Regions from separate parts of the Trichocoleus sp. FACHB-90 genome, predicted to be linked through region 4. Evidence: predicted binding sites of a transcription regulator. Region 4 holds the regulator's gene; each other region holds the start of a gene.
What was found. Region 4 encodes NtcA, which controls nitrogen genes in cyanobacteria. Its sites were predicted from a motif close to TTTGTANNNNNNNNTACAAA; they were not measured.
Positions count from the first base shown of each region.

Region 1 (7,928 bases), on a different contig from region 4:
TGCGGCGGCGGCGGCGGCGGTTTCGGCGGTGACTGGTGACAAAGCGATCGCTACCGAAGAAGTTTTGGGCGGTGTTGGTATCGGCGGTTTAATCGGTCTGTTCCTTGGTCGGGACAAAGTTAGCTTGATTGCAATTGACCCGGATACTGATCTGAATCTGAGATTGCGCGAAGATTTGGTGATTAGACAGTAGGGAATGGCTAATAGGCAGAAGTTAGCAATTAGTCATTCGCAATTAGCAACCAAACAATAAATGTTGTTCCCGGTCTTGAGGTATGGGGGGAACTATCAGAAGCCCAGCTTAATACAGCTGGGCTTTTTATTTCTATTTCACCCTGCATTTGTTGGACTAAATCTCGCGCGATCGCTAACCCTAATCCACTCCCAGGTATGTCGCTTTCTGCCTGAACTCCGCGATAATGTCGCTCAAACAGATGCTCTCTATCTTGGGTTGGAATGCCGGGGCCGGTGTCGCTAATGGCGATCGCTTGAAAATTTCCTTGCGGCGAGGAACGCTGCTCTCCTGCCTGAATATAAACCTGTCCTCCGGCTGGAGTATACTTCAAGGCGTTGTCGATCAGATTGCTCAACACTTCCCGCAACGCTTTGGCATCAGCTTGCACTGGCGGCAAGTTTGGGGAAATTTTGGAGAGTAAAGTCAGATTTCTCTCAGCGGCGATCGCTTTTGCGTTAACTAAAAGCGGTGACAAAACTTCTGCTACCGAGCAAGATTCCAACGTCAGCGCTGAATCGGGAAGTAGGGACTGGGATGCAGGTAATGGGCAAGAAGCCGCAATTGGCGCCGACGCTAATGGCAGTGTATAACTTGGTTCTAGCTCTTCTTGATTCATAGCAACTGCTCGATCGAACTGCAAGAGCAATTCTTGCAAGCGATCGCTCTCACGCACGATGCTGTTAGCAACTTCCCGGTTAGCATCTCCCGGTCGCAGTCTCCTGACGAGCAATTTGCCAAACGTCCGCAAAGCGGTTAGGGGATTGCGAAATTGGTGTACAAGATCGTCTAAGAGGTCGCGCTGTTGCTCCCCAAGACGCTGTTGCTTACTTAACTGCTGCTCGAACCATTCAGAGCGTTGATCTAGAAAACAAGCGATCGCCAGCGTCCCAGCAATGCGTTCAATCGCTGCTCGTTCTCTCTCGTTCCAAGGTCTATCTTCCCGTGCTGTCAGCAAAAACCCCATCACCACACCCTCATGAATCAGGGGTAGTACGATTTGACGAGAGGAACCGCTTATAGCATGATCGGTATCGGGCGATCGCACTATACCCTCATCCGCTCCCTTCTGGGGCGTATGAGCCGACTCTTGGGCAATCATCAGCCGGGAAGCTTCTCGTAACCGAGGAATAGATTCCATCGACCCCTTAGAAGGTGCGACCAAAGCCCGCTCCGTTTCCCACGACCTCGCTGTCGGCGGGTAAGCCACAATTGGTCTTAGCTTAGCTGGGACACCATCTACCAGTTCTTCGGTCAAATACACGACGCTCAAGGCAGCACCCAGCCCTTGAGTTAACAATGCCACCTGCGATTGGCACAGAGCAACGAATTCTGAACTGGTAGGCATAAACACATTCGCCTTTGTTTCGATGTTTAACGGCTTCACCGAGTAGAATTATCCCGATCTCGCTTTCTTTCTATGATGTCGCGCCTGGGTGCAACTGGTGCAAGTGCCAAAAGGCGTGCAAATTTGTCAAGTTTTTTTAAATTTTGTTAATAAATTTATATTGTTTCCGGTATTATCCCAATTTGATAGGTGTTTCTGACAACCTAAATTTTCCCATAAACAAGGTAATTAAGCGAATTTTAGGGTTAAGCTAAAGTTTCAGGGGCGCAAGGTAGCTTATAGAGCCTCTATTACCCAGTTGCTTTTGTTTTATTTGAATCTCTAAACTTCTGTTTGATTTGTATCAGTCCATGAAAAGCAGTTGATATTTTGAACTCAAACCGATATACTTGCGACGGTTTTTGTATCTATCATTACAACTGTCAAATATAAATAGGAGGTAATGACGTTGGCTAGAAGACGTAAGCGTAAAAGTCGCCGTCGGCAGGAAGGACGGAGAATTCTAGAACACGTGCCTCAGTTTAGTATCGAAAGCGGCGAAGATAAACCGGTCACGGCTGCGAGAAGGTTTATTCAAACCGAGGGAATACTTCCACCCGCTTTGCTACTCGTAAAGCGGAACGAACACACCACAGATCGGTACTTCTGGGCAGAAAAAGGATTGTTTGGCGCTCAATATGTCGAAGAAAACCATTTTCTGTTCCCCAGTCTCAGGATAATGGACAATAGCGCCCAAGCTCCTACAGTTGCGGCTGTTCGTAGCAACTGAGACGTGGGAAGGCTGAAGGATGAAGTAAAAAGGCTCTCATGCAAAAAGCTCTCATACAAAAAAGAATTCTTCACTTTTTCCGGTCTGGTCTCTAAGATTCGGCGAAGCAAAGCTACATCCTTTATTTGGGGCGCTTTTTCCTTTTACTCTTTTTGCTCATCCTTCCCCTTTCCGACTCTTGAGTTAATATAGATTATTCAATCACAGGCTTTAATTGCAGCGCCTCTTGCAAAGCCGCCAGTTCATCACGATGGGCAGTGACAGTAATTAGGCTTTTGGTTCCAGTGGCTTCACTTGCTAAGGCTTCCACCTTGAGAGATACCTGCTCCTTGCGACCAGCTTTTTTCCAGTAAAATACTCCAGCTGCTGGCGAGAGGAGAACTAAACCAAGAAAAACTTTAGCCAGATTGGGAAAAAGCATGGCTAAAACGAGTGCTAGACACAGGAAGCCACAAAAGGCTAGCAGGCTCAGGAAAATAGCCAAAAACCAGCTAGGGCGGACAAATCCCTGAAATGTAACTTGATTTTGCGCCGCATCCACGGCAGCAACCTGATAAGCCCGATTGTCAAAATACTGCTGCAATTGAGCTAGAAGAGATTCTTCTGGTTGCTCTGTAATGAGTTGTACTTGTTGGGTTCGGTCTTTTGCAGAGGCTCGAATAAAGAAAAATAGACCAACTGCCAACAACAGTGTTAACAAAAACGTTGAGGATAAAACAGTCGTATTCACGGATTTCTAGCTTTAAGCCAATGAAAAATAGGCAATAGCCTATAGCGTATCGCCTATCGCCAATATTTGGCACTTTCTTCAGATTGCTTGTTTATCCCCCCTCATCGTATAGTCGTCCCAAAGACGGGCAAGGTCTAGAGCTTGATCCCGGCACTCTGGGCGAATTTGATACATCCGGCGCGGTCTTCCTCGCCCTTCCACTTTTTTCCAGTAACCAGTGATGGCAGCTTGGTCTTCTAGGAATTTTAGGGCGCTGTAAAGGACGGTATCAGAGAGTCGGTAGGTTGGATATTCACTCTCAAGTCGTCCGATCAGTTCTGTCCCGTAAGATTCCCCACCCAACAAGACCCAAAGGACATAACACACCGCTAGTTCCTTGTTGAGATAAGTGGGAGGAGGGTCTTGAAAAAACTGATATATATCCTCAAATTTCATGTGCATAACTCATTAAGCTCCCCAGCCAAACAATTTGGAATGGGATATGTTTCCCCAAACTAACGATGCTTTTATCAACCCGGAAAATTCACCCGTCAATCAGCGCGTTTCTCACCCTTGCACCCTTGTATGCACCCTTATAGACGTAAATAGTTCGTTGCTTTAGTGCTTTTCTCTCACAAAAAGACTGCACGATACCATTAATTTTAGACACTCAGTTCTGGGTTGACCTGCCAGAGTTCATGGGTGATTTTGCCATTTTTATCGAATTGGACTTTGTAGGAAATTGACAGCACTACAGGAGTTCCGTGGTTAGACTTGGCAGCGATCGCGATCTGGGCTTCGATTACGCGATTGGTTTGTTTGCCAAATGCCAGCTCGTCGCCAGAAAACTGTTTTTTGACAACCTGGAAGTCTTGAATGCGGTACTTTGAAAAAAATTCCTCCCAGGCTGGGTAGATCGACTGACCCTGATAAACTTCATCCAGAGCGCCATAGGATCGGATTAGAATGGCATTGTCACTGTATTGAGTGACTGTAAGCTCTGGATCTTCGGTGGCGATCGCGCGAAAGTGCTTCTGAACCACAGAAAGCGGTTTTGGAGTAAAGGCACCTTGGTAGACCACCAAACTGCACACCAAAGCAATGGCGTAAGTGGCGGAAACTAAATGCTGCCTAAGAGTCGGTTGCAGGAACTTCATAATGCTGCTTCCAATTCGATTGGGCTGCTCTTGAAAAAGGCAGGCGTTTAATCACAAAGTGATTCGGGTGCCTGCTCTTGACAGAGTGACGGCGAGGTTGACTTAAAAGTTCTCCAGAGTTTAAACATCTTTGTATTTTGTTGACTAGAGAGATTACTCTAAAACCAGAGAGCGATCGCTACTTGTTCAACACAACACCTTTTGTTTAGAGACATCCGGAATCAAGCCGCCTTAAAATCAAGCCATGCAAGAAAAGTTTGACTCTCCTCCCGTTCCTTCAGCTATACAACGGATTGCCAGTGCTTTCCGCATAACAGGCTGGATAGGCTTTTGGGTTCAGTTAGTGCTATCTGTTGTCTCCACCCTGATTTTTTTGTTTGCCATTCCATCTGCCGGACCCCGTGCTGGCGGGGGTGGTGCCAGTAATCCGGGGACTGGGGGCAGTATATTTTTTGCTGTTTGCGGCCTTTTAGTGCTTTATTTCAGCATTTATCAGGCTTTTCGATACACCCGTTTAGGCTTACAGTTAAAAGATTCTAATCCTAACCTACGCCCTAAGAAGGCAGATGCGATTAAAGTTTTAAGATTTGGATTAACCGTGAGTTTGGTAGGGCTACTGCTGGCGGTTGTAGGGGCAGAAGCGATTACTGGCACTCTACTGGCAAAGTCTCTTTCTCAGGCTCAGGGTGGTGTGGCAATCTACGATCCTCAATTTATTAATCGGCTCATTCAACCCTTGGATATCTTTGTGGTGCTGGCAAATACCCATACGATTACCGCCCACGTTGCCGGAGTTATTGTTTCTTTATGGTTGCTCAGTCGCGTTAATAAACAGTAACAGAGGGGTAGAAAGGAGGGGATTCACGACGGGCTGGGGAACAGAACAATTGCCAGTGTTTTCCTCAATCTCTAATCCCCTTCGTAAAGCACTCTACTGGCCCGATATGGTGAAACTTATATTTAAAAATCCATATTTATGCTAAAAATCTAAAACCTACAAATAACACACTTGTTTTGTACTAACTTCAGAGGGTAATTTTTCAGACTATTAATATGGAAAATATTCTTCCTGTTCCGTGAAAGATGCGATCGCGCCTCATGTATGGCAAAGGAGGATGCGATCGCATCTGTAGTGCCAAGGAGGTAGGGAAGATGCGATCGCGCTTCATCATTATTCAATGTCTCTTGATCTCAACTGGGATAGACTCAATCACCTGCACCTGATCTCCGAGTTCATAGAGGATAACAGCCTTAACTTTATCCTGTCCTGAATACCCAGTTTTATTTGCTAGATGGAAAGCATTCTCAGAGTTTTCCAAGGGACTTAAGTGAATTGGCTGCGGAGATTTACTAGCCATCTCGATACTGCCATCAGCAACGTTCTGAATTTGAATACTTTTAATAATCAGATAAGCGTCTTCTTCCTTAGTATTTTCTAGACGGATAAAGACAGAGGCGAATCCAATATCTCTATTAGCAGCAGGAGAAACTCCTACAGGAGGTCTTTTCTCCTCCCTCACTAAAAGAGTTAAGCTTTTAATTGAAATATTTGTACTCGACGACATCGCATTTTTGATAGTTGGAAATATCTGAATAATACTTGCATTTGATGCCAGCTCGTGAATACAGTCTGTGGGGCTTGTAGCTAGTACCAATAAACTTATTGTTTGCAGTATTTTGACTACCAGCATTAACTAAATATTCTGTAAGTTAGTAAAAAAAAGTGACTGATTTTAGGTTAACTTCAGCCACCTTTTTATTATCAGCCTAGTAAATTTAAGTAGTTGTATATTCCCACTCATCAAAGCTAGCTGTAATTTCGCTCCAGCTCAGCTCTACAGAACCAGGCTTATATTGACCATTACTAGGATCGGTAGCTCCATTAATTCCCCACGGATTAAACAGCGTAAACTTTTGAGTTGAGGAGTTGTAGTTGGTCAGCACATACTGATGATTAGAAACGATATTTGCAGCTACCTGCCCATCGCCTTTTGAAGATACAGCAACCAACTGACTAGCATTATAGGCATTGACCATTAAAGTGAAATCTGGGGAACCAAAAGAGGTATCGCGTCCCGAAATCTGTTCAAAGGTATACACACTAGATCCACCCGCAATTCCTTGGTATGAGTTGGTGTTATCTTGACCAATCCATCCAGACTCATTAAGCTGAGCATAAGCTTTTTCAGCAAGAGCAACCCACAACTCTGTGTTGTAATTGTCATGCCTGCCACCAATCTTAGCAAATGGCAGATTTCCACCACTGACATAGTTACTGTTGATATCAGGCAGGGTGGGCAAATACTTATCCACAGTCACATAGTCTTTTGTACCATCACTTTTAAAGAAGCGAACTGTGTAAGTATTATCACCGTTGTCAATAAACATATTCTGAATTGTGCTGGAGGAACGGAATGCCGTTGCTGCTAGACCTGCCAGCAAATAGCAATCACCAACAGCACCTTGACTTACGTCTTGATAACTAATGCCATTTTGGAATAGAGAACCACTTGCTAGGCGATAGGTGTAGGTTGTTGCTCCGTCACTGGCTATTGGGCGATCGCTTCCCAAAAACCACTTACTTATCAAATTCTCCATTTGAGTTGCACTGCTGCCAGCATACAAGTTGCCAAGACTGGTACCCTGATATGAAGCATTAGCAACGTCGCCGTTGGCAATCTTGTTAGATAAAACGCGGACATCATCTGACATCGCTAAATAGGTGGCGTTGCTGACCAGCTTTCTGAGGTCTGTAATCTCAGTGGCATCAACTACACTACCGTCCTCAGAATCTTTGAAGATGGCAATTAGATCGTTGCGGTTTAAAGAGCCATCTGTGAAACGCGATCGCGTTGCCACACGTAACCCTGCATCTTGAATATTTTGATCGAACCAGTCACCAGTAATAATGTCAGCTTCGTGATACTTACCGCCAAAGTAAGTGTCATTATTGCCACTAATTAAGTAGCCAGACTCGCTACCTAACCCACTGGTGCCGTAACCAGAATAAGGAGTGTAGTTAGTGCTATTTTCCGTGTTGTAGTAGCTGCTAACAAAGACTTGGTTCAGTTGAGAAGTGCTACTGGCGTAGTTAGTAACTCCTGTGATTTGATAGGAACCGTAGTTACCAGTCTCATTGGCAGAACTATCATTAATGTACTGATTTTGGCTATATCTGCCGTAGTTGGTGTAACCGGAACCCGTGTAGTAATCGCCGTTGCCGTAGGTATATTTGAAAGTGTAAGACTGATAGCCATTGAAATCAGCTTCGTAATACTTACCGCCAAAGTAAGTGTCGCTGTTGCCACTAAATAAGTAGCCATACTCGCTACCTAACCCAGTGGTGCCGTAACCAGAATAAGGAGTGTAGTTAGTGCTATTTTCCGTGTTGTAGTAGCTGCTAACAAAGACTTGGTTCAGTTGAGAAGTGCTACCATTGTAGTTAGTAACTCCAGTGATTTGATAGGAACCGTAGTTACCAGTCTCATTAACTGAACTATCATTAATGTACTGATTTTGGCTATATCTGCGGTAACTGCTGTAACCGGAACCAGTGTAGTAATCGCCGTTGCCGTAGGTATATTTGAAAGTGTAAGATTGATAGCCAGTAGGGACAGCAGAAACCCCAAGAGTGTAGTTAGTGCTTGCTCTTCTGGTAGCTGGGTAAACACGAATGTAGTAGTCGCCCCCATCCAACGTAGCTTGAATTGATT
Region 1 covers NZ_JACJOK010000046.1:64,403-72,330, reverse strand. Annotated here, with positions in the region: gene H6F74_RS13320 (S-layer homology domain-containing protein) at 1-193, shown strand, start outside; gene H6F74_RS13315 (GAF domain-containing sensor histidine kinase) at 222-1,580, opposite strand; gene H6F74_RS13310 (DUF3155 domain-containing protein) at 2,029-2,349, shown strand; gene H6F74_RS13305 (cofactor assembly of complex C subunit B) at 2,543-3,079, opposite strand; gene H6F74_RS13300 (PadR family transcriptional regulator) at 3,158-3,514, opposite strand; gene H6F74_RS13295 (hypothetical protein) at 3,721-4,215, opposite strand; gene H6F74_RS13290 (DUF3611 family protein) at 4,460-5,053, shown strand; gene H6F74_RS30550 (hypothetical protein) at 5,256-5,387, opposite strand; gene H6F74_RS13285 (hypothetical protein) at 5,391-5,780, opposite strand; gene H6F74_RS13280 (C2 family cysteine protease) at 5,992-7,928, opposite strand, start outside.
Region 1: the regulator NtcA is predicted to act here: its motif matches at 1,981-2,000, upstream of H6F74_RS13310 (DUF3155 domain-containing protein).

Region 2 (7,928 bases), on a different contig from region 4:
TGGTGGAATGGCTTGAAGAAGACAAAAGGCAATCGCCTTTTTTAAACGGGGTAGCAAAAGGAAAAGAAGAATCAGTTCACTCCTCACTCCAAACTCCTCACTCCTCCATCCGGATCAAAGGCGGTGAAGGAATTGGGCGAATCGTGAATGCTGGTGACAAACCAGCAATTTATGCTTATGCCCAGCGGCTGTTACAAGAGAATTTGCAGCGTCTGCTCTCACCAGAGGAAAAAATCCAGGTGACGATTATTTTGCCCTTCGGGCGATCGCTTGCCCAACGCACCTCAAATGCAGCTTTTGGCGTTGTGGATGGACTCTCGCTACTGGGAACTACAGGCATTTCTCAGCCGTTGAGTGCTACTGGACAGCTAGAAGCTTTCCGCGAGGAACTGCAACACAAAGCCCACTTCGGCTGTTTGGTGTTCTGCGTAGGGGAAAATGGCTTAGACTTGGCGCGACAATTGGGTATTCACCCAGACAGAATGGTAAAAACTGCTAACTGGCTTGGCCCAATGTTGGTAGAAGCTGGATTGCAGCAGGTTAAGTCAATATTATTATTTGGCTACCACGGCAAACTGATAAAACTTGCGGGGGGAATTTTTCACACGCACCACCACCTTGCTGATGGAAGGATGGAAATTTTGACTGCTCATTGTGCAAAGCTGGGTTTACCGACTGCGGCGTTGCAGGCAATTTTCCAAAGTGCTACAGCTGAAGATGCGCTCTTTTACCTGCGGCAATTGGACGATGCTAGTGGAGGCGCGATCGCCAATCAAGTTTATAGCTCACTTTCCGAGGCTATTGACACGCGATCGCAAGCTTACATCCGCACGATGATCGATACTCAAGTTACTGTCGGTTCCCTGCTGTTCGATCGCGATCGCCAGATTATCGTCAAAAGCCAAAATGGTGCCGCGTTACTGTATCAAGTGTGTTAATTTTATAGGAATAGCAATTAACTTAATAAATAGCAATAAAGAAGTTTTCTAGAAAATTAGTAGTTATTAGTCATTAGTAACTAACTATTGAATATCCACACTATCACCATTCAGGATACTCCGGTGACTCTACAGACACAACCACTGCCTCAAATAGAAGAGAATTTGGGGCAACTGAACCGCCAAATTATTGTGATTCTTGACTTCGGCTCTCAGTATTCCGAACTGATTGCGCGTCGGATTCGGGAGACACAAGTGTACTCGGAAGTGCTTTCTTATCGAACCACAGCCGAACAGCTAAAGCAACTCAATCCCAAGGGAATAATCTTCTCCGGTGGCCCTAGTTCCGTCTATGACAAGAAAGCGCCCCATTGCGATCCCGAAATATGGAATCTGGGCGTTCCCATACTGGGAGTGTGTTATGGAATGCAGCTGATGGTGCAGCAGCTGGGTGGGGAAGTCACCAGTGCTGACCGGGGAGAGTATGGCAAGGCATCCTTATTGATTGACGATCCCACGGATCTGCTCACCAATGTGGAAGATGGCACCACCATGTGGATGAGTCATGGGGACTCTGTAACCAAGATGCCAGAAGGGTTTGAGGTGCTGGCACACACAGCGAATACTCCTTGCGCTGCGATCGCTCACCACGAGAAAAAGCTCTACGGTGTCCAGTTCCATCCAGAAGTCGTTCACTCGATTGGCGGTATTGCCTTAATCCGCAACTTTGTCTATCACATCTGCGACTGCGAACCGACTTGGACAACAGCAGCTTTTGTTGAGCAGTCAATTCGAGAAATCCGCGCCAAAGTTGGCGATAAGCGAGTGCTGTTAGCTTTAAGCGGCGGTGTCGATTCTTCCACGTTGGCCTTTTTGCTGTACAAGGCAATTGGCGATCAGTTGACTTGTATGTTTATTGACCAAGGCTTCATGCGGAAAGAGGAGCCAGAACGCTTAGTCAAGCTGTTCCAAGAGCAATTTCATATTCCTGTGGAACACGTCCAAGCAAGAGAACGTTTCCTGAATGCGATCGCTGATGTCACAGATCCCGAAGAAAAACGCCGCCGCATCGGTCACGAATTTATCAGCGTCTTTGAAGAAGAGTCTAAACGTCTTGGCCCCTTTGATTATCTTGCCCAAGGCACTCTCTACCCAGATGTTATTGAATCAGCTGATACCAACGTTGACCCCAAATCTGGCGAACGGGTAGCCGTGAAAATTAAGAGCCATCACAACGTCGGCGGTTTGCCTAAAGACTTACGGTTTAAGTTAGTCGAACCGCTGCGAAAACTCTTCAAAGATGAAGTGAGAAAAGTCGGGCGCTCAATTGGTTTACCAGAAGAAATTGTACAGCGGCAACCCTTCCCCGGCCCTGGACTGGCAATTCGCATTTTAGGCGAAGTTACAGCAGAGCGATTGGAAATTCTACGCGATGCCGATCTAATTGTCCGTCAGGAAATTAATCGCCAGGGAATGTACAACCAGTTCTGGCAAGCTTTTGCTGTGTTGTTACCTATTCGCAGCGTAGGCGTGATGGGCGATCAGCGTACTTACGCTTATCCGATTGTCTTACGCTTCGTTTCCAGTGAAGATGGCATGACGGCGGATTGGGCAAGGGTGCCTTATGATTTCTTGGAAACCGTTTCTACTCGTATTGTGAATGAAGTTCGGGGTGTCAATCGCGTGGTTTACGATATCACTTCTAAGCCACCTGGAACTATCGAGTGGGAATGAAGAAAAGGAAGGATTGTTAAGGGAAAGGTTCGCAGAGGGGATCGCAAAGGTACGCAGAGTAATCTCCTTTGCGTAATGCGCCTCCCTTTGTGATCCTTGGCGTTAAAAATTTATTTTTAAGTTATTGTCTTTTCCTTAACTTTTGTGGAAAACCTGCAAAAATCTGTGGAAAAGCCCCTCTTCCTGTGGAAAACTATGCCTATTTTGATTCCGTTTTGTAGGTAATTTGGTCAGATTGGTAAGCGGGTGGTTCAACGTGAATAAGAATTCGGACGGGGTTGAATCGTTCTTGCAAGCGTTTCTCGACTTCTTCTGTGATTCGATGGGCAGTTTCGACATCAATGGCATCTACAATTAAGTGCATTTCAATAAAGGCTTGTCGTCCGACGATACCTCTGGAGGCAATTTCGTGGCAGTTAATTACTCCAGGTACTTGCATTACAATCCCATGAATTGCTTCAGGCGCAATCGCCATTTCATCCACCAGCCAAGGCAAATTATCTTTTAAAACATTCCAGCCACTCCAAAACACCAGCAAAGCAACTGGAAAAGCCAAAACTATATCTAGCCACTGAATACCTTGCCAGACACCAATTAACCCAGCCATAACGGTAATCGTCACCCAAACATCGCTCATCGTATGCTGGGCATCAGCAATCAAAATTGGGCTACCTACCCGCTGACCGACATGGCACTCGTAGAATGTGACAAAAATATTAACTCCTAACACAATCAGCAGCAACCACAGCTCTGATGGTGATATCTTTACTGGGTCGCCGCCGCCCTTGATAATTCGTTCTATTGCACCTCGCAAAATTTCAAAGCAAGCGATACCTAAAAAAGCAGCAATTCCCAATGCTCCCACTGCTTCAAATTTCTGGTGTCCGTAAGGATGATCCCGATCTGGTTGGGGAGAAGAAAACTGACTGGCGACTAATCCTAAAACGTTATTGGCACTATCGGTTACGCTATGTAAGGCATCAGCCAGCAGCGAGAGAGAACCTGTCCACGTTCCCACTACAGCCTTCAATCCCATCACGAACAGGTTGAGTAGCAGGGTGATAATTAAAACTTTACGCACTGCCGAGCGGTTATCTGTAACCACAGAATTTCTTTCACTCGCCATTTGGATTTTATGGCACCCAGTCTAGAACTTATTGCTTGCCGATAGCATCTATTTCGGGTTAGAAAAAATTTTGGAGATTGGGTTGAAGAACCTCACCCAGAAAAGAAAATTGGGTTGAGCGATCGCGAAACTCCACCTACAGATTCTATTGTGTGGTAAGAAGTTATAGTTACGAGTTAATTCAATCCTCGCTTCCTAACTTCTCACTGTTAATTACTCATGTCCGGTTCACAACTCAGGCTTAACCTGGTTGAAGGCTCTGTCACCTTCAGCTTTACGCCCCAAGCGGCGCAAGATTTACAAGGCGCGATCGCACAATTAATGCAGAGTCTTAAGTTGGTAGCTGGTGGCGGCGGTAAAACTAATCCCCAGAAACCAATGGAGTATCGCTACACCGGAGATGTCTTTCTAGAGATTTTCTGCAACCCTAATATCTGGCCCAGCCCTTTTGCAGCTAAAGTTCTGCTTACCCTGCGTGATGAACGCATCCGCTTGACTACGGAAGCTGAACTTACTCGCTTGATTGAGGATATCAATCAGTACCTAGAGCAAGTAAGCTAAACCAGGAAGCTAAAAAACAAGGTTAAAAGCATCCTTCTTAAGAAGGATGCTTTTAACCTTGTATCTCAGCACAATGTCCCTTTGTATGCTTAAAATGGTCGGCAAGTTTAGATGTCATCGGCATCCGTGCTTAGCTGGCACCAAGGTGAGCTTCGCCCCACAGTTCGCATTTTGGCATCCCAAAAGGAAGTCAACTATAGCGATCGCTCGATTCTTATCAAATCATTCAATTTGGCTCAATTTACCTAATGAACTCTGATAATCTCTTTGACTTAGTACACAAAGGATTTCGCGTCACCTTGGGTGCGACGGCTTCCCTGGTGGAGAGCGTACAAGACCCGCAAAAGCGAGAACAAAATCTTGAACTGTTAAAAACAGACTCAAATTTGCTCTTAGAGCAGCTGGCACAAAAAGGAGAGACAACTGAGCAGGTAGCTCGAAGTTTTGTTGATTCGCTAATAACACCAACTGATCGGACTGAGAGTACGCCTACCTATGGGACACCCAGTTCTACTGTCACAACCTCGACGACATCGGTTGCCCAACAGGATGTGCAGATAGAGCTACAGGAGTTGACTGCACAAATTGCTGCTATGCGGACTGAGTTAGAGAAGCTACGCAACCCTGGCTCAGAGATTTAGATCGGCTTTAGAATTGATTTTGTCAAACCCGCATAAGAGATAAGTTCTCTAGATCGGGCATTAAAAGTAAAAATTGGCAGGTAATCCAGAGATAGCTGTCTTCCACTGTGATGTCTTAAGCGTGGAGGACGGATTGCTTTTGGTTGCACCAAGTTTCCTGGTGAACCGCTCTCCTTGTCTTAAAATTGTCTTCAATGTAGATTTATCAGTCGTTATCCCATTCTTCTTGACCCATCAGATCGCCGATGCGATCGCGGAGTAAGATATTGCACCTTTCTAGTTCACACTCAACACAAACCCACTCACGAGCGGGAATGTACTGACAAAGGACGTAGATCGGTTGCTGACGAGTCACAACTCCCTTCTCCACTAATTGACGTGCTTCATCTTGAATAACATCGATGGAATATACAGACGCACCAGTTAGCATTGTGTCAACGCTCATAAGTCCTCAACCTATAAACTAACGGATCTAAAATTAATCTTAACGAATAGTTCGTAGCGCGAACATATAAAAAGTTCAGTATATTGAGTTACAAACTAAATATTCTTTTTAATAAAGATTGCAAAAGTCAGGGACTTTTGACAATAAATTCCGTCTATATAGGGATGAAATTACGCCAGAAAGGACATAGCTACGCCTAGCCTAGCGCTCTTGATTTATGAATAAATAAAGGTAGGATAGCCAAAATGTTAAAAAAAGTTTAAAAAACTGGCATACCTCTAACAGTCAATTTATTGGGGAGGGAACAAAACTTCCAGAGCGATCGCCTGAGCTTCTGACATTTGTCCATAAGAAAACACGCAAGGTATTTCTGGCGGCAGATGCGGAAGAAACTGCTCTAAGATATACGGGCTACCATAAATTACTAAGGCTTGTAGCTCGGCGTTTTTTAATAATCTTTTAAACAAATCTTCAGCAACGGGTGTTAAGCCAGCACTGCCTCGAAAAGGATTGCCACGGATGAAAAGTTGAAGCAATGTTTGTGTTGTCGAGATGGGAGCGATCGCGTCTGACAATGCCGCAGTCGGGGTATGGGGGTCAACCAGTTGCAATTGATAGCCTAAACTTTTTGGCAATGCCACAGCCGGGGCAAGTTTACTCAAAAACTTACAATTGAGTACGTCATCCACCACTATTAAATTGCGTAAGTTGCCTGTGTTTCTAGGCAGAGGAACCTGGCCATGAACTAGCAGGGAATCTCGCGAAATGTTTGCAGATGTGTTTAGTGCGTGGGGTGAGGCGAGTTGTAGAGGATTGGGGATTGGGGATTGGGGATTGGAGATTGGGGCATCTCCCAAGTCTGCCCTACTTCCCTGCACCTTGCGTTTAGCTTTCCAGATACGTTCGACAGAGGCGCGAATTCGCTCCTCGGAAATGCGCCCCTCTGTCACAGCGTCACAAACTGCTTGGATGGCACCAGCAGGATCTACTGGCATTAGTAAAATATCCGCCCCGGCTTCTACAGCTAAGACGGGGGCTTCCGAAGCTCCATAACGGTTAGCGATCGCTCCCATTACCAGGGCATCGGTGACAATTAAACCGTCAAATCCTAACTCTTGCCGTAGCAGAGAAGTCAAAATAGGATAAGACAAAGTGGCGGGGCGTTCGGTATCCCAAGCGGGGATGAGCAAATGAGCGCTCATTACAGCGTCAACACCGGATGCGATCGCTGAGGCAAACGGTGGCAGTTCAATTTCCCCTAGTCGTGCTGGTGAGTGTGGCAAGACGGGCAAATCTAGATGAGAATCAACCGCCGTGTCGCCATGTCCTGGAAAATGCTTGGCAGTGGTCAACACCGGAAAACGTTGTGCGCCCCGAATAAAAGCAGATGCCAGCTGGCTTACTTCCTCTGGGGTTTCCCCAAAAGCCCGCACGTTAATGACTGGATTAAGGGGATTGTTGTTGACATCCACGACGGGGGATAGCACCCAGTTGATCCCAATAGCTAGTGCTTCCGAGGCGGTGATAGCGCCCATTTCCTGGGCGTAATGCAAGGCTCTGGCGACATCTTTCCGGAAAATTGCCCCAATTGCCATCGGCGGGGGAAACCAAATTGCCCCAGAAAACCGCTGCCCAACGCCTTCTTCAATATCAGCGGCAATCAGCAGAGGGATTTTGGCAAAACTTTGCAGTTGTTGCGATCGCAGTGCCAATTCTCCCGCACTGCCTCCCAACAAAATTACACCGCCAACGCCCAAATCCTGTATCCAGTGTTGCAGCTTTGCTCTGGGTGGTTCCCATTCTGGGTACTGTATTTGGTGATCGAACAGGTATCCCGATGCTCTGACTACAAACATTTGCGCTACCTGTTGTGGCACAGTTAGCGATTCCCACTCAGGTAGCGACTCCGACACAGATTTCAATCTTCGGCCTCAACGATGTCTTCCATTTCCACACTTTCTGGCTTACGCTCATTACTAAGCTGATTTATCAAACTTAGAAGGCGATCGCCCCGTTCCAAAGATTCATCTTCCAGAAACATTATTTCTGGTGTCCGACGCAGCCCCAGTCGTTGACCTAATTCCCGGCGCACAAATCCGGTTGCTGCCTTTAAACCATCCATTGTCTCTGCTTTTGCTTCATCGGTGCCATAGATGCTGACAAAGATTTTAGCGTGTTGCAGGTCGCCGGAAACATCGACATCTGTAACGCTGACCATTCCAGCGCCTACGCGATCATCTTTGATTTCTTGGAGCAGCAATTGGCTGATTTCGCGTTTAATTAGTGCTGAAACGCGAGAAACGCGACGACTCGTAGCCATAGTAGTCCGCTGCCTTTAAGACAGTCTGAGCAATGATTTTTTATCGTACTAAACTGGGGCCAACCCCAGCATCGCCCGTAGGGTGAGGGCAACAAAAGTTAAGCCTGCTACAAATAAGCTGATCGTGGCGATCGCGCTTATCGGGTTTTTCATCAGTGGCTGC
Region 2 covers NZ_JACJOK010000058.1:11,146-19,073, forward strand. Annotated here, with positions in the region: gene cbiD (cobalt-precorrin-5B (C(1))-methyltransferase CbiD) at 1-938, shown strand, start outside; gene guaA (glutamine-hydrolyzing GMP synthase) at 1,062-2,672, shown strand; gene H6F74_RS16815 (cation diffusion facilitator family transporter) at 2,872-3,777, opposite strand; gene H6F74_RS16820 (hypothetical protein) at 4,018-4,359, shown strand; gene H6F74_RS16825 (hypothetical protein) at 4,471-4,608, shown strand; gene H6F74_RS16830 (hypothetical protein) at 4,608-5,000, shown strand; gene H6F74_RS16835 (DUF4327 family protein) at 5,206-5,445, opposite strand; gene H6F74_RS16840 (glycoside hydrolase family 3 N-terminal domain-containing protein) at 5,736-7,358, opposite strand; gene rbfA (30S ribosome-binding factor RbfA) at 7,364-7,765, opposite strand; gene H6F74_RS16850 (DUF751 family protein) at 7,814-7,928, opposite strand, start outside.
Region 2: the regulator NtcA is predicted to act here: its motif matches at 5,521-5,540, upstream of H6F74_RS16835 (DUF4327 family protein).

Region 3 (7,928 bases), on a different contig from region 4:
CTGCATCTACTTAATCACAATCAATCCCAGAATTCAAGCCCCGCAACAAATGTCACTTCTTATACCTATTCTGTTTCTGCTATTTTGATTAGCCATTTTTAACATTTTTACATAACAAGTTCGGTAGAGCCGTTAATCTTAAGAAAGCCAGCGCTGTATCATTTCTTATCCAAGCAGGATTGATTGATATAGGGGGCATTATTTCAGTTATGTCGGGAACATCCTTGCCATTAGTCATCCTGATGATGTTGGCGCAAGGCATTTATTTGATTATCGATGCCCACCGCGCCGAAAAAAGTGTCAAGTAGACGAAGCGCGATCGCATCCTTCGTTTGTATAGCAATTCAAGGGTTGGGTGCAATACATATGTAGGGACATGGCAATACCATGTCCCTAGCAAGATCGGGAGAACGTCAGAACCGCGATATATTCCGCCCAACTGAGAAACGCTATATAGCCCCAAGTTTTAACCTGCGGGTTGGATGAATTTGGCAGAATTAAGAGAGTGCCAAAATAGCTCCTCACTCTCCCAAAAATGAAACACCGCCGATGGTATTGGTTCTTTAGTATGCTGTTTGCTTCGTTTTTCGCCGTTACCAGCTGCGCTAGTCAACCCGAAACTGTCAAAAACCTTAAAGCTGGCGCTGGTACGCAAATCATTGCTTTAGGCGATAGCATTACCGCTGGATATGGCGTAGCGCAAACCGAAGCTTATCCCAGCGTTCTCTCTCGTCAGTTGGGTATCCCAATTGTAAATCGCGGTGTCAGCGGCGATACAACTGCAATGGCACTTAGCCGCTTGCAAAAAGATGTGATTTCCGCCCAACCTTGGATAGTTATTGTGGGAATAGGTGGAAATGATTTCTTGGGAAGAATTCCCAAAACTGAGACAGAACAGAATCTGCGGCAAATAGTGACAACAATTCAACAACAAAAAGCAATTGTTGTGTTGTTAGGAATGAACCTTAGTTTACCGGAGCTGGGGTTAGCTAGAGATGAATACAACGAACTTGTCCAGCGCGTTGCTAAAGATACACAAGCGTACTTAATTCCAGATGTGCTGAAGGGAATAATCGATAATCCGCAATATCGCCAAGACGATATTATTCATCCAAACGCAGCCGGACAGAAGCTTTTAGCCGTTCGCGTTGCCCAAGGTTTACAGCCATTATTAGCAGATGCTACTTTTCCGAAGGCTTTATTGCAATATCGAAAAAGTAATGAATAATTGATAATTGGCATCTCTTAACTAGGCGAGTGTAATTAAACTTACAACTCGCTCTCCTCAAGGAAAACCCGGTTTTTTAGAAGAACCGGGTTTCTCTATTTTTGGTTTAATTTAACAATGAGTTTCTTTAACCAGTAGCTCCTATTTAGTCCCTAAAGTAATAGAATAGGTAGTTGCCTCTGGAGCCGACTTTCATAGCTCAAAGGAAAAAATTTTGTAACAAAATTGACAGAATTGGAGCATGGAAAGTCTGTATCCAATAGTATTTCGCATCTAATCCACCTGAGATTTTTTTTATGAGTTCCCCGATCCGCTTTTTGATGTGCGCTCCCGATCATTACGATGTGGATTATGTGATTAATCCCTGGATGGAGGGCAATATTCACAAGTCGTCACGCGATCGCGCCGTCGAGCAGTGGCAAAAGCTTCACCACGTCCTCAAAGACCATGCAATTGTTGATTTAGTTAAACCCCAACGCGGCGTGCCTGATATGGTGTTCACAGCCAACGCTGGGCTAGTGCTGGGAGATACTGTCGTTCTCAGTCGCTTCTTTCACAAAGAGCGACAAGGGGAAGAGCCATACTTTAAAGAGTGGTTTGAGTCGCAGGGCTGCACCGTGCATGAATTGCCCAAAGACTTGCCCTTTGAAGGTGCTGGCGATGCGCTGCTGGATCGGGAAGGGCGCTGGCTGTGGGCGGGGTACGGTTTCCGTTCGGAACTCGACTCGCACCCGTATCTAGCAAAGTGGCTGGATATCGAAGTGCTTTCCTTGCGACTGATGGATGAGCGATTCTATCACTTGGATACCTGCTTTTGTCCCTTGAATGGCGGCTATCTGCTGTATTATCCCCCAGCGTTTGATTCTTACTCAAACCGCGTCATTGAAATGCGAGTCGCGCCGGAGAAGCGAATTGCGATCGCAGAAGCGGATGCGGTGAATTTCGCCTGCAACGCCGTGAATATTGACAGCGTTGTAGTGATGAATAAGGCGAGTGAAAGCCTGAAAAAACGCCTTACCGATGTTGGTTTCCAAGTAATTGAAACGCCGCTAACGGAATTCTTGAAAGCAGGCGGTGCAGCTAAGTGCTTGACGCTGCGGGTGACGGAACCTGTGCGAACGGAAGTTCATGAATCTGTCTCCGTAGAGAGCCGCACGGTTCGCATGGAAGGGCATTTGCTGGACACTGGCTTAATCAACCGGGCTTTAGATTTAGTTGTGGAAAATGGGGGTAGTTTCCAGGTTCTCAATTTCCAACTGGGAGCACAGCGACAAAGTACCTCAAGTGCTGAGGTGAAGGTGTCGGCTCCTTCCCACGAAGTGATGGAAGCGATTTTATCGCAGTTGATTGATTTGGGTGCGGTGGATCTGCCTCAAGACGAGCGCGATGCGAAACTGGAACCAGTCCTGCAAGCAGGTGTAGCTCCCGATGATTTCTACGTATCAACTATTTATCCGACACAAGTACGGGTAAATGGGGAATGGATCAAGGTGCTGGGACAGCGCATGGATGGCGCGATCGCTATTACCGACACTTCCAACGGGATCGTGGCGCGGTGTAAACTGCTGCGAGATTTAGAAGTTGGCGATCGCGTAGTTGTCGATGTCGTCGGTATCCGCACCGTGCGTAAAACCGAATCGCGGGAAGTGCGAAATACCCAGGAATTCAGCTTTATGTCTGCTGGCGTTTCCAGCGAACGCCGCGTGGAATTGGTGGTTGAGCAAGTTGCTTGGGAACTTCGCCAAGTCCGGGATCAAGGTGGCAAAGTGGTTGTGACGGCTGGGCCTGTTGTGATTCACACTGGCGGCGGCGAACACTTGGCGCATCTGATTCGCCAAGGTTACGTGCAGGCGTTGCTTGGAGGAAATGCGATCGCAGTCCACGACATCGAACAGTCGATGATGGGAACCTCCCTTGGTGTGGATATGAAACGCGGCGTTTCTGTGCTCGGCGGACACCGCCATCACCTGAAGGTAATTAACATGATTCGTCGTTGCGGCAGCATCGATAAAGCGGTTGAGCAAGGTGTTGTCACCAGTGGCGTTTTATACGAGTGCGTCCGTGCTGGCGTGCCGTTCTCGCTGGCTGGTTCCATCCGCGATGATGGCCCTTTGCCAGATACCCAGACGGATATGATTAAGGCGCAGGAAGAATATGCCCGATTGTTAGAAGGCGCAGACATGATTTTGATGCTGTCGTCTATGCTACATTCCATCGGTGTCGGAAATATGACCCCAGCCGGGGTGAAAATGGTGTGCGTCGATATTAACCCAGCAGTGGTGACGAAGTTAAGCGATCGCGGTTCTGTGGAATCTGTCGGCGTTGTCACCGATGTGGGTTTATTCCTCAGCTTGTTGGTGCAACAGTTGGATAAGTTGACAAGTCCTTATCAAACTGCTCGCACTGTTTAATTTACTTGTAAGGTGGGTAATAAAAAGGCAAAAGGAAAATATCAAGACTTCTTTTGCCTTTTTATATCAAATGCGGTTTATTGCTGATAAAAAAAGAAACCCACTCCCAACCCATCTTTGCAGGCAATGGACAGATGGGGTTCTTCTTAATTACGGGCAATCAACCGGATTTAATATTATTCCTCATCTTAATTTCTAAACCTGGTGAAAACTGACTCGATTTTCTATCAACTATTTCAAAAGTTTCCCGGCATCTTCTTTGAACTCATCGGACAACCTCCCTCAACAGGCGATGCTTATGAATTCAAATCAGTGGAAGTCAAGCAAACTGCCTTTCGCATCGATGGTGTATTTCTACCTGCTGAAGATTATCCTAACCAACCTATTTACTTTGTAGAAGTACAATTTCAACGCGATACCAGATTCTATCAGCGGTTTTTTGGCGAAACATTTCTCTACCTCTCTCAATATGAACAATCAAACGATTGGCGGGGAGTAGTTCTGTTTAAAACTAAAAGCCAAGATCCAGGCGTGAAGCCACAATATCGGGAGTTACTGACGAGTCCGCGAATCAGGCGGATATATCTAAATGAATTAGGAGAAGCGGCAGAACAATCCCTTGGCGTGGGGGTGGTGAAATTAATCGTAGAAACTAGGAAAAAAGCAATTGATACGGCAAGACAGCTATTAAACAAAGCTGGACAGGAAATTGCCGATGCAGCCCTGAGAAAGCAAATTATAGAATTGATAGAGACAATAGTCTTGTACAAGTTGCCAAAAATGACTCGTCAGGAGTTAGAAGCTATGTTTGGATTTAGTGAGTTAAAGCAAACGAGAATCTATCAAGAAGCCCTCGAAGAAGGTGAAATGAAAGCCAAGTTAGAATCAGTCCCCCGGTTCTTGGCGTTGGGGTTGACTGTGGAACAGGTGGCTCAAGGTTTGGGTTTGACAGAGGAACAAGTAAGACAGGCATCTTCCTCTGGGCAAACTTCCGATTAATGTTATGTAAATGAGCCGAGATTTTAGGGTGCGATCGCATTCTCTCCCAAATGCGATCGCATTATCCTCAAGCAACATTTTTTCAGATATCCTCGACATGATATAACTCTAACAACAAGGGCGAGGAAGAAGAATAATTTCTTTCTCTTTTTCCTTTTCAATGCCCGCCCTATTTTTAAAACTGGTGAAAACTGACTCAATTTTCTATCAACTATTCCAAAAGTTTCCCGGCATCTTCTTTGAACTCATCGGACAACCTCCCTCAGCAGGCGATACCTATGAATTCAAATCAGTAGAAGTCAAACAAACTGCCTTTCGCATCGATGGTGTATTTCTACCTGCTGAAGATTATTCTGACCAACCTATTTACTTTGTAGAAGTACAATTTCAACGCGATACCAGATTCTATCAGCGGTTTTTTGGCGAAACATTTCTCTACCTTTCCCAATATGAAAAATCTAACGATTGGCGGGGAGTAGTTCTGTTTAAAACTAGAAGCCAAGATCCAGGCGTGAAGCCACAGTATCGGGAGTTACTGACGAGTCCGCGAATCAGGCGGATATATCTAAATGAATTAGGGGAAGCGGCAGAACAATCCCTTGGCGTGGGGGTGGTGAAATTAATCGTAGAAACTAGAAAAAAAGCAATTGATACGGCCAGACAGCTATTAAACAAAGCTGGAATTGAAATTGCCGATGCAGCCCTGAGAAAGCAAATTATAGAATTGATAGAGACAATAGTCTTGTACAAGTTGCCGGAAATGACTCGTCAGGAGTTAGAAGCTATGTTTGGATTTAGTGAGTTAAAGCAAACAAGATATTTTCAAGATGTCCAACAGGAAGCCAAAGAAGAAGGGCTGCAAGAAGGTCGATTGCAGGGTAAGTTAGAGGCAGTACCTCAGCTATTAATTTTGGGATTGACTGTGGAACAGGTTGCAGAGGCTTTGGGGTTGACAGAGGAACAAGTAAGGCAGGCATCTTCCTCTGGGCAAACTTCCGATTAATGTTGTGCCAAATGAGTCGAGATTTTAGGAAGCGATCGCATTCTCTCCCAAACGCGATCGCATCCTCATCCTTTCCCTACCCCATCAGTATCACCTATAAAAAGCATGATTATTTTTTACACTGTTTTTCAGCCATAACCCGCTTTGCTAATAAATAAATATGTGCTTCATAAATTGCTTTAAATCTGGCTGTATGTAAATTTTGGTAATTAGTCAAATATTTAGCCAAAACTTTAATTTTAAATTAATGATAATACTTACGGATTTAAAGTAGGCAATCGAGGGATTCTACTGAAGTAAAATTAATAAAGATAGAGAAAAATATAAGAAGTAATTTTATGAATATTATCGTATGTTAAAGCTTTCTACTTTAACTTTAGCTTTGACCGCAGCCTATGTTTTTTTACCAGGCAAGGCTGGTTTTACTCAAACTCCCGCCCCTGTTAATAACTCCCGCCCTGAGACACCATATTGCTATATGCAAACTCAGGCGGGATCAACTCTTGACTTAAGCAAATTGTGTGCCTCTAGTACTCCTATTCCTAATAGAAGGATTTATACTCCTCCTATTCCTAATAGAAGGATTTATACTCCTCCTATTCCGAATAGAAACATTAATACTGGAGGTGCTGCTGCCAGTAGTGCTAGTGGTTTCAGTAGGAGAGGTGGGATGAATTGTGTAACTACTGCCAGTTCTGCCAGTGCTTCGAGTAGTGTAAGCCGTGGAGGTGTTACAAGTAGCACCAGTGCTGCCAGCAGTTCCAGTGCTTACAGCTGTGTCGGTAACTGAGGATTCAGCGAGTCGCTTTGAACCATTGAGTAATGCCATTTGCGATCGCTTGCGCCATCCTCTGCTGTTCGCTGGGATTCGTAATCCATTCAAATTCCTCTGGATTGCTCATAAAACCGAGTTCTAGCAATACTGACGGTGCGGAGGCGGGACGAGCAAGCGCTAGGTTATTCCAAAAAACACCATAGGAAGGACGACCCCCTTCCTGCACTATGTGGTTATGTAGAAATACCGCTAAATCCTGAGCTTGGGGATGATACCAAAAAGTCCCGAATCCTTTGGTGTTTTGAGGATCGCCATCGTCGGGGAGAGAATTGTAATGGATGGAAAGCGCGATCGCGGGTTTCACTGCATCAATGAGTGCCGTCCGTTGGGGCAACGACAATTCCTTATCCGTCTCGCGGGTAAGATACACAGTAGCCCCCCGTGCAATCAGCTGATTTGCGATCAGCTTCGACACATATAAATTGGCATCTTTTTCCGCATAACCCGTAGGCCCCGCCGCACCCGATTCTTTACCGCCATGTCCGGGATCGAGAAGAATTTTGATCCCAGATAAAGGCTTGCTAGAGGACGCAGAACTCAAGCGAGGCGGATGGCGCAGAGAAAGCACCAAACTCGTCCCCTCGTATCTGACTGTATAACCCCATTGCTGGGCTTGTTTCAGATTAAAGGTATATTGCACCATTCCCGGCATTACCTGTTCCCAGTCAAGGCGAGAAATCACGGGATCGGGATCGAGGCGAATAATGTCTGTTTGGGCGGTGGTGTTGTAAAGTGTTAATCTCAAAGCGCGATCGCCTTGCTGCACAACTAGCGGTACTGGCACTTGCAAGGGAAAAATCACCTCTGTCGCACCGGGAACTTTACGCGCCCGGATACTGCGAATGTAGGTTCGCGGCGGTACTGCACCTTTAACAATTTGAACTTCCTGACTATTAATCCAACCGCCATAGTCTAAGCGCACCCATTCTCCTTCTCTACCTGTAACCGTTGCTTGCGTTCCTTTCGGTAGCGGCGTGAGGCGAGAATAATCTGTACTTGGCCCAGTTCTGGCGACACCAGCATCAACAATCACAGAAGCAACCTCTAGATTGGCTGGATTCAGAATCTGCACCTTACCAGGCCCAGTCTGAGTTGTAGAAGCAGGTGTTTTTGTAGTAGTCGGTTTTGGTTTGTCGTTTTCGGCAGGCTTTTGTGTAACCTGTAAGGGTTCTTGGGGAAGGGGAATGGGAAGACTAGGATTTGCTGTTTTCGGATTCATCGTCAATTGAAATTGAGGATGTCCTAAATCTGCTGCTGCGGCTGCTGCTGCACAACCCAGATATTGTCCGGCTCCAGCAATAGCATAAGGTTGATTTTGTTCGGTCAACGCGGCCGAATTTGCTGGTAATTGTACCACCTGGGGCTGTTCCATCAGGGGAATAGTTTGACCGCCCAGCGTGACAGAAACATCGCCATTTTCCGGAGCGATCGCGCCAAAACAAATTAGCTCTC
Region 3 covers NZ_JACJOK010000042.1:73,082-81,009, reverse strand. Annotated here, with positions in the region: gene H6F74_RS12535 (arylesterase) at 536-1,228, shown strand; gene H6F74_RS12530 (TIGR00300 family protein) at 1,525-3,639, shown strand; gene H6F74_RS12525 (Rpn family recombination-promoting nuclease/putative transposase) at 3,844-4,638, shown strand; gene H6F74_RS12520 (Rpn family recombination-promoting nuclease/putative transposase) at 4,823-5,641, shown strand; gene H6F74_RS12515 (hypothetical protein) at 5,994-6,431, shown strand; gene H6F74_RS12510 (N-acetylmuramoyl-L-alanine amidase) at 6,436-7,928, opposite strand, start outside.
Region 3: the regulator NtcA is predicted to act here: its motif matches at 1,442-1,461, upstream of H6F74_RS12530 (TIGR00300 family protein).

Region 4 (7,928 bases):
TCAACTAAATAACTTGGCGCTCAACTCATGCTTAATCCGATTCAAAATTGAAGTTTCATCCAGGGAAGTGAGAATGCGAGTCACAACGGCTTTCGGGCCGTCTGGCCCCCAGGAAGCACCATTGAGAAGGTAAGTTTTAGTAACTTGTCCGATGCCATAACAAGAGACACCAGCGACACCAGCTTGAGTTAACGCCACCGAAAGATAGGGAGCTAAAGATGCGCCTCCGGTCATGGGTGCAGAGATACCCAACAAACTTTTGAGTGAACCGAGTCCGAGATTTGCCACCAATTCGCTGGCACTAATCCCGCCCATAGTCAGGGCAATTTTTTGCAACAATCCCACAGCACCCGTTTGAGTCATGGGAATACCGTAGAGTTTGGATAGAGTGAGAATCATTGCCACATCAATGATGGCACCGGAGAGGAGGTCAACCACTGTTAGTGGGTTAAGAGCGATCGCTATTGCCTTCGCCATCACCGACTTCCAGATAATCTGATTGGCACAATCATCCCGAATTTGCATTTTACGCTGCACCAGCTGCTCATTCACATCATCGGCATACAACATAGTATTAAGTGCTACCAGCGACTTACCTTCCCGGTGCAAAATATCGAGGATTTTCAGCTTCAAATCCATAACTTGTGGCGTTCCCGGCTGTCGCTGCACGGTTCTAGTTCCGTCAGAACGGCGCACAGCTTGCGCCACCAGAGGCGACGCCGCCACCATGACAATTTCATCCGGTGATAGCAATTCTCGCACTCGCTCATCCCGAATTTTGTGGTAAATTGCTATCCGGTCGGCATCCGGATACTGGTCAATTTTGTTAAAAACCAGCAACATCGGTTTACCAACTTCCCGCAGTTGCGACAGCGCCTCAAATTCCACCTTAGTCATGTCGCCGGAAATGATAAATAGCAGCAAATCTGCCTGTCTGGCAACTTGTCGCGCTAAGGTTTCGCGGGTTTCTCCGTCTACTTCGTCAATCCCCGGAGTGTCAATCAGCTGAATCTGGGAATTGCCCAGACTTGGCAGCGTGACTCGCAAAACTTCGGAATTACTTTGTGCTTCAGGCTCATTTTCCAGTTGCCAGCTGGCATCTTGATGGGTGCGGGTGACACCATGAAGAGGCCCGGTTTCAAACACGTTCTTACCTAATAAAGCATTGAGTACGGAAGATTTGCCCCTTCCCACCATGCCAAAGGCGGCAATTTGGACGAGTGACCGATCTAACTTGTCCAGCATCGTTGCCAAGTCCTCAATTTCGGACTCCAATCCTGCCCGTTCTTGGGGAGTAAGATCCAAATTGCCTACCAAGTCTCGCAGGGCGTTTTGCGCCTTTTTGTAGTTCAGTTCTGCCTGGATATCATCAAAGCTGAAAATGGCGCTGTCTAATTCTTGATCTAAAGCGCTGTAGTTCAAGTGTGGTGAAGGTGACTGGTTGGAATTTGGGGTTGCGTCAGATGTTGAACGAGTCAAAATTGCACCTACTGTCTTGCCTGGAGTTACTCTTCTTTCATCCTAGTCACTGCCCGTCGAGTCTGGCACTTTCCATGTCTAGGGGCGTATTTGCTTTTGAGTTTTGGCAAATGCAAGTCAGCTGTGAGAATGATGTCATCTACACCTGAGTCGCCATAAGTTTAGTATTGTTGCTGAAATTTTGGCATTTGAATCAGCTGAGCGATTGTGAGTTCTAAACGTTTACCTCAAACCACTGCTTACGTCCGAATTACCCAAATGTCCTGGCAACAGGGCTTTCTGAAAGGGGAAGTTACAGCGGCGAAGTATGAGTGGCAGTTCCATTGGTGTTTCCGACAGGGGGAATTGTCGGTCTCACCTTCTTTGGGACGCGCTTTAATTCTGGAACCATTGGGGCGGTTTTTAGAGCAGAAGGATTATCAGTTAGAGCCTGGGGGAGACTATGCCTTTACTATCAGGGCAGAACTTTAGTCAGTTGTCCGTTGAATAGACCTCTTGCAAAAGTCAGCCCTGAATGAAATAAATTTCGGGCTGAAAGCCAAAGTTAGCCCTGAAATAAATTTCGGGCTGAAAGCTAAAGTTAGCTAAAGCTAACTGGCAAACATCCTCAACCCGTTTTAACGGGTTTTAGCTTTAAGCCTGTTCGCGTAGCGTTCCCGAAGGGTACTTTAGTTCAAGGCATTTATGCAAGAGGTCTAATGATTACCAATTCCCCATTCCCAGCCGTGGCGCTTACTTATTAGTTGTTTGTGTTTTTAAGTATCTTTCGATGAGGAGGATGGCGACAATATCATCAATTGGTCGGGGTGGTTCACGCAATCCTTTGGGGATGAGGCTAGAAAGACCTTTTGGGGGATACATTTGCCAGTAGCGATCGCGTGCTTCTAAAGTGCTGTAGCGCTCATCTACCATGACTATCGGCAACGATGCGGGTAATTCTGTCTGAAGTTTCTTGTTCCAGGTTTTGGCTGTAGTTTGATCGCCCATTACCAGAGTAGCGATCGCGAATTGTTCGCACAAGTTTTTGATGATTGCGATCGCTTCTGGTGCTGGCACCACCTGATGATAATGCAGTGTCAGGTCAAGTCCCATCACGGCTATACCACACTTATCACGCCCCGGATCGAAACCTAAAATCATTTTAATTGGGAATTGGGGATTGGGGATTGGGAATTGGGAATTGGGGATTGGGAATTAGGGATTGGGGATTGGGGATTGGGAATTGACAAATTACATACTAAAAATTACCTCTCCATTCCGCACGACTACTAAATTCAGTTTCAGCGGCCCTACGAGGTATGTATCTTCTGCCACTACTGCCTTGAGATCGATAGGCTGCTTGAACTTTTTCAGCTTTTCAATAAAGCGAATCAAGCTGGTAATTCGACCGTCGCCTACCTGAATTGTATCGTTCAAAATTCCAGCTCGATTAGCTCGGAACTGAGATGCTCCCAGGAGCAAATCGATCCGCTGCCGCATTTGTTGGTCATTCATAGTTGAAGGGTCGGCAGATGTTGCTGCGATGATATCACCATCACTGAACACGATTTTATTCACTGTCGCGTCTGCAAAGACTTGTACGTCCTTTTCCCCTTGGACGTAGTTGCCAGCCGAGAAAATTCGCACCAGGTAGGGGCGACCATCTTTAATTTGGTTAAGCAGTTGGTCTACCTGCGCTTGGGTAATTTGCACTACGCGCTCATTGACCACCTTGTTGTTATTGTTGTTACCAGGTTGCGTAGCTTTCATTGCTGTGCGATTTGCTTCTCGTAAAAGCTGATCTATAGCCTGACGGGCGGCGGCGGGATCGACAATACGGAAGACACCAAAAGCCAGAACTTGACCGCGTTGGAGAGCGACGTTACCTTGACGCAACGCTTGATAGGATTGGTAATACTGTTCCAGGTCTGCTACTTCCTGCTCTAGGGCAGCTTGTTGTTTCTCTATTTCCTTGAGGCGAGTTTCGCGCTGAGTAATTACTTGGTCTCGTGCGGAAATTTCCTCATCAAGTTGGGCGAGGGCTGTGTCTCGCTTGGCGATTTCTTTATCACGTTGGGCAATGCTGTTTCTCAGGTTGGAAATTTTTTGATCAAGTTCTGCCAAGGCTTGGTCGCGATTACCAATTTCCCGGTCGCGTTCTGTGATGGCTTGGTCAAGCTTGGCGATTTCGCGATCGCGTTGAGTAACTTGGCCCTTGAGTTGGGTGATTTGAGCCTTTACGCGATCGCGCTCCTTGATTAGTTCCTGGCGTTCCCCTTGAAGTTGTTGAATTTCAGAACGTAAATTTACCGCTTGCCCAGAAACACTTTCCAGCTGTTGCTGGGTTTTCTCAAAGCTAGCCGCAACGCTTTTAAGTTCGCGCTCTGTCTTGCTCAGTTGCGCCTCTGTCTGGGCTTGTCTGGCTAGTGCTGCCGCCAGAGACTTATTAATGGCATCCAGACGCTTTTGGGCGGCTTGCTGCTCGGTACGGGCTAGTGAGAGTTCGTTTTCAGTTTGTTGTTTCTGGGCTGCAACTTTGGAGAGTTCGCTTTCAGTTTGTTGTTTCTGGGCTACAGTTTGGTCAAGCTCCCGACGAGCGGTTCTGAGTTTTCGCTGAATTTCATCAACTTGAAACACGCCTGTGCGTAACGGCTTGCTGGTGGCAAATAGGATCGTCAGGGTTGAGGCGGAAATCATCAAACCTGTAAGAATTGTAACTAAGACCGCAGTTTTCTTGGGACGCAGATTGAACAGACTCAGCCGCGCTTTTCCCACGCGAGTGCCAATGCGATCGCCCAAGGTGGCGATCGCACCACCCAATACCAAAATCGATAAAATTAAGACCAGCGCACTGGTGGTCATTTTCCAGCTTTAGCTATCACCTCTCAAGCTTAAGCATAAAGGCTTTTTTGTGATAGACGCTGGTACTTCAACTATTGATTAACAAAAGCTGACAGTGCAAAAGATGTTTTAGGTGAACTGCTGGCTCAAAGCTACCGGGTTATGAACGGTAATTTTTTTCTTATTGATGGAAATCATTTTCTCTGAGCGTAAATCTCCCAGTAACCGGGTGACTGTCACTCTTGTGGAACCAATTGCTTCTGCGATCGCTTGGTGAGAAAGCTTCAGATCAACTGTAATTCCATTCGGGCCTGGAACGCCAAAATCGCGACAGAGAATCAACAAAAAACTCACCAATCGCGATCCCATATCCCGGTGCGCCAAAGTCTCAATCATCATCTCTGTTTGCAAGATCCGCGATGAAAGCCCCCGCAGCATCAACATCGACAATTCTGGATTATCCTTGAGCGCTTGCTCCACCTGTTCAATTGGTGCTGAAAGCAACTCCACAGGCGTAAATGCTACTGCGTGATAAAATCTGTCTGACCGATTCCCGGTAATCAACGACAGTACGCCAAAGACGCTGTTTTCTCGCAGCAGCGCCACTGTAATTTCTTCCCCAGCTTCGTACACGCGAGACAGCTTCACAGCTCCTTTGAGCAAAAAATATACCCGTTCAGCCGGGTCTCCGGGGAAAAAGATAGTTTTGCCCCGATCAAAGGTTTCCACCACTGGCGGAAACGCCCCACCTCCGATTTGACGGAACACAGCTGCTAACGGTCTATCTTGCGTCACTACCACTTCCTTATATCCTTATTGCTGCCCTAGAAACTCTTCTGGGAATTACAACCGACTGTGAGAAATTTCTGACTTTAGACACTGATAAACTGACTCTTAGGCAGTTTTTTGTGCTGCTTGATACATAATTTTAAAGTTGTTTTATCCTCCAAGTTTTTCCAATTGCCTCAACCCCACGGCGCAAATCAGATTGTTAAGGAAAATGTCTATATCTTGACAATACCTGTTTGATAAGCTGGGATGCAGTTTGAGTCATGTTGGGTAAGCTTCGATCCCGACGCAAGCTATCTGAATTACCGCCCTAAATCGGATATTCTCTAATATTGCCTTCAAAATTGACATCATGCTAGATTTATCAGGAAAAAATGCCCTAGTTACTGGCATTGCCAACAACCGCTCAATCGCTTGGGGTATTGCCCAGCAGTTACACAAAGCTGGTGCAAATTTGGGAGTTACTTATCTACCAGACGACCGAGGACGCTTTGAGAAGAAAGTCGCCGAATTGGTAGAACCTCTCAACCCCAGCTTGTTTTTACCTTGCGATGTTCAGAATGATGACCAAATTCGTTCTACATTTGATGCCATCCGCGATAAGTGGGGCAGGCTAGATATTTTAATCCATTGTCTTGCTTTTGCCAACAAGGACGATTTATCAGGTGATTTTAGCAACACCACCCGCGCTGGCTTCACTCAAGCTTTGGAAATTAGCACCTACTCGCTAGTTCAACTGGCTGGGGCGGCGAAACCGCTAATGACAGAAGGCGGCAGTATTGTCACCCTAACTTATTTGGGCGGCGTTAAGGTGATCCCCAATTACAATGTGATGGGCATTGCTAAGTCTGGCTTGGAAATGAGCGTGCGTTATCTAGCCTCGGAGATGGGGCCTTCTAATATTCGCGTGAATGCAATCTCAGCTGGCCCGATACGCACTCTGGCATCATCGGCGGTGGGTGGCATTCTGGATATGATCCATCATGTTGAGGAAGTAGCACCACTGCGGCGAACTGTGACTCAGACAGAAGTGGGAAATGCTGCTAGTTTCTTGTGCAGCGACTTGGCAAGTGGGATTACGGGTCAAGTGCTGTATGTAGATGCTGGATACGAGATTATGGGAATGTGATGTAGGGGCTGGGGATTGGGGACTGGGGAAAGAATCTAACTTACCCCATTCCCTAGCTCGATAGCATAGAATAATAAACTTACTTGTTTCTTGTTAGTGAGCATCTGCTATGCAGACAAGCGATCGCGTTTCCACCACTCCGAACCTTGAACAACTTTTATCACCTCGCACGGCTACGGTTTCACGTAAGACGGGCGAAACTGATGTCTTGGTGACAGTAAACTTAGACGGGAATGGGACTTGCAACGCCAATACGGGCATTCCCTTTTTGGATCATATGCTGCATCAAATTGCCTCTCACGGGCTGATTGATTTGGATGTAGCCGCGAAAGGGGATTTAGAAATTGATGACCACCACACCAACGAAGATGTGGGCATTACGTTGGGGATGGCGTTCGGGAAAGCACTAAGCGATCGCAAGGGAATTGTTCGCTTTGGTAATTTCCTCGCCCCCTTAGATGAAGCTTTGGTGCAGGTGGTGTTAGACTTTTCTGGTCGTCCTCACCTCAGCTATGGCTTACAAATTCCCACCCAGCGAGTCGGGACTTATGACACTCAGCTGGTGCGAGAATTTTTTGTAGCGGTGGTGAATCATAGCCAGATGACGCTGCACATCCGACAGTTGGATGGGATTAATTCCCACCACATTATCGAAGCGACCTTTAAGGCGTTTGCGCGTAGTCTTCGTATGGCTATGGAAATCGATCCCCGTCGTGCTGGTATGATTCCCAGTTCCAAAGGGGTTTTGTAGGTGGTCAGGGGATAGTTCAGTTCGGGAGGATTAGCTTAGGTTGCGATCGCTAAGCAAGAGTGAACTTTCTCCTGCATCTACTAGGTATTACTTGAGGGGATTGGCAATATAGCCATACTTGTTGCCAATTTTTACTTTCGCTAACCCTTCAGAAAAAGGCAAAGCGTTATCAAATTGCGGCTGGATTACAAACTTTCCAGTTTTATCAACATAGCCCCACTTGCTGCCCCTTTTTACAGATACCAACCCTTCAGAAAAGTCATAAGTGTTATTAAATTGCGGTGCAATCACGATGTTTCCCGCCTTGTCGATATAGCCAATCTTATCTGCGATCGCTATCCCCGCCAGCCCTGTGTAAATGCTACCAGCCCAATGAAATTGGGGCGCAATCACGAAGTCTCCCGTCTTATCAATATAGCCCCATTTTTTTTCAATTGATATCGCCGCTAATCCTTCGGAAAAAGGCTTAACTTCATCAAATTCTGGTGGAATTACAACCTTCCCTTGCTGATTAATATAGCCCCACTTTTCACCACTTTTAAAAAGTGCTAGTTCTTCGGAAAAAGATTCAGCCGAATCAAATTTCAGTGGGATTACGAACTTGCCACTCTTGTTAATATAGCCGTACTTGCTGCCCATTTCTACCGCCGCCAGTCCTTGGGAAAACGGCTTAGCTTCATCAAATTGCGGTGGAATGATGGCTTTCCCCGTCTTGTCGATATAGCTATACTTGCCGCCTACCTTTACTGCTGCCAGTTCTTGAGAAAACGACTCTGCTAAATCAAATTGCGGCTGGATTAGGAAGTTGCCACTTTTGTCAATGTATCCCCATTTACCGTTTATTTTTGCTGCTGCCAGCCCTTGCGAAAATGACTCAGCTAAGTCAAATTGTGGTTGAATTAAAAAGTTGCCACTTTTATCAATATATCCCCATTTGCCGTTTATTTTTACCGCTCCCAG
Region 4 covers NZ_JACJOK010000069.1:305,548-313,475, forward strand. Annotated here, with positions in the region: gene H6F74_RS20885 (GTP-binding protein) at 1-1,422, opposite strand; gene H6F74_RS20890 (DUF3146 family protein) at 1,687-1,950, shown strand; gene H6F74_RS20895 (pre-16S rRNA-processing nuclease YqgF) at 2,212-2,619, opposite strand; gene H6F74_RS20900 (DUF3084 domain-containing protein) at 2,710-4,320, opposite strand; gene ntcA (global nitrogen regulator NtcA) at 4,429-5,100, opposite strand; gene fabI (enoyl-ACP reductase FabI) at 5,441-6,217, shown strand; gene hisB (imidazoleglycerol-phosphate dehydratase HisB) at 6,327-6,968, shown strand; gene H6F74_RS20920 (WG repeat-containing protein) at 7,056-7,928, opposite strand, start outside.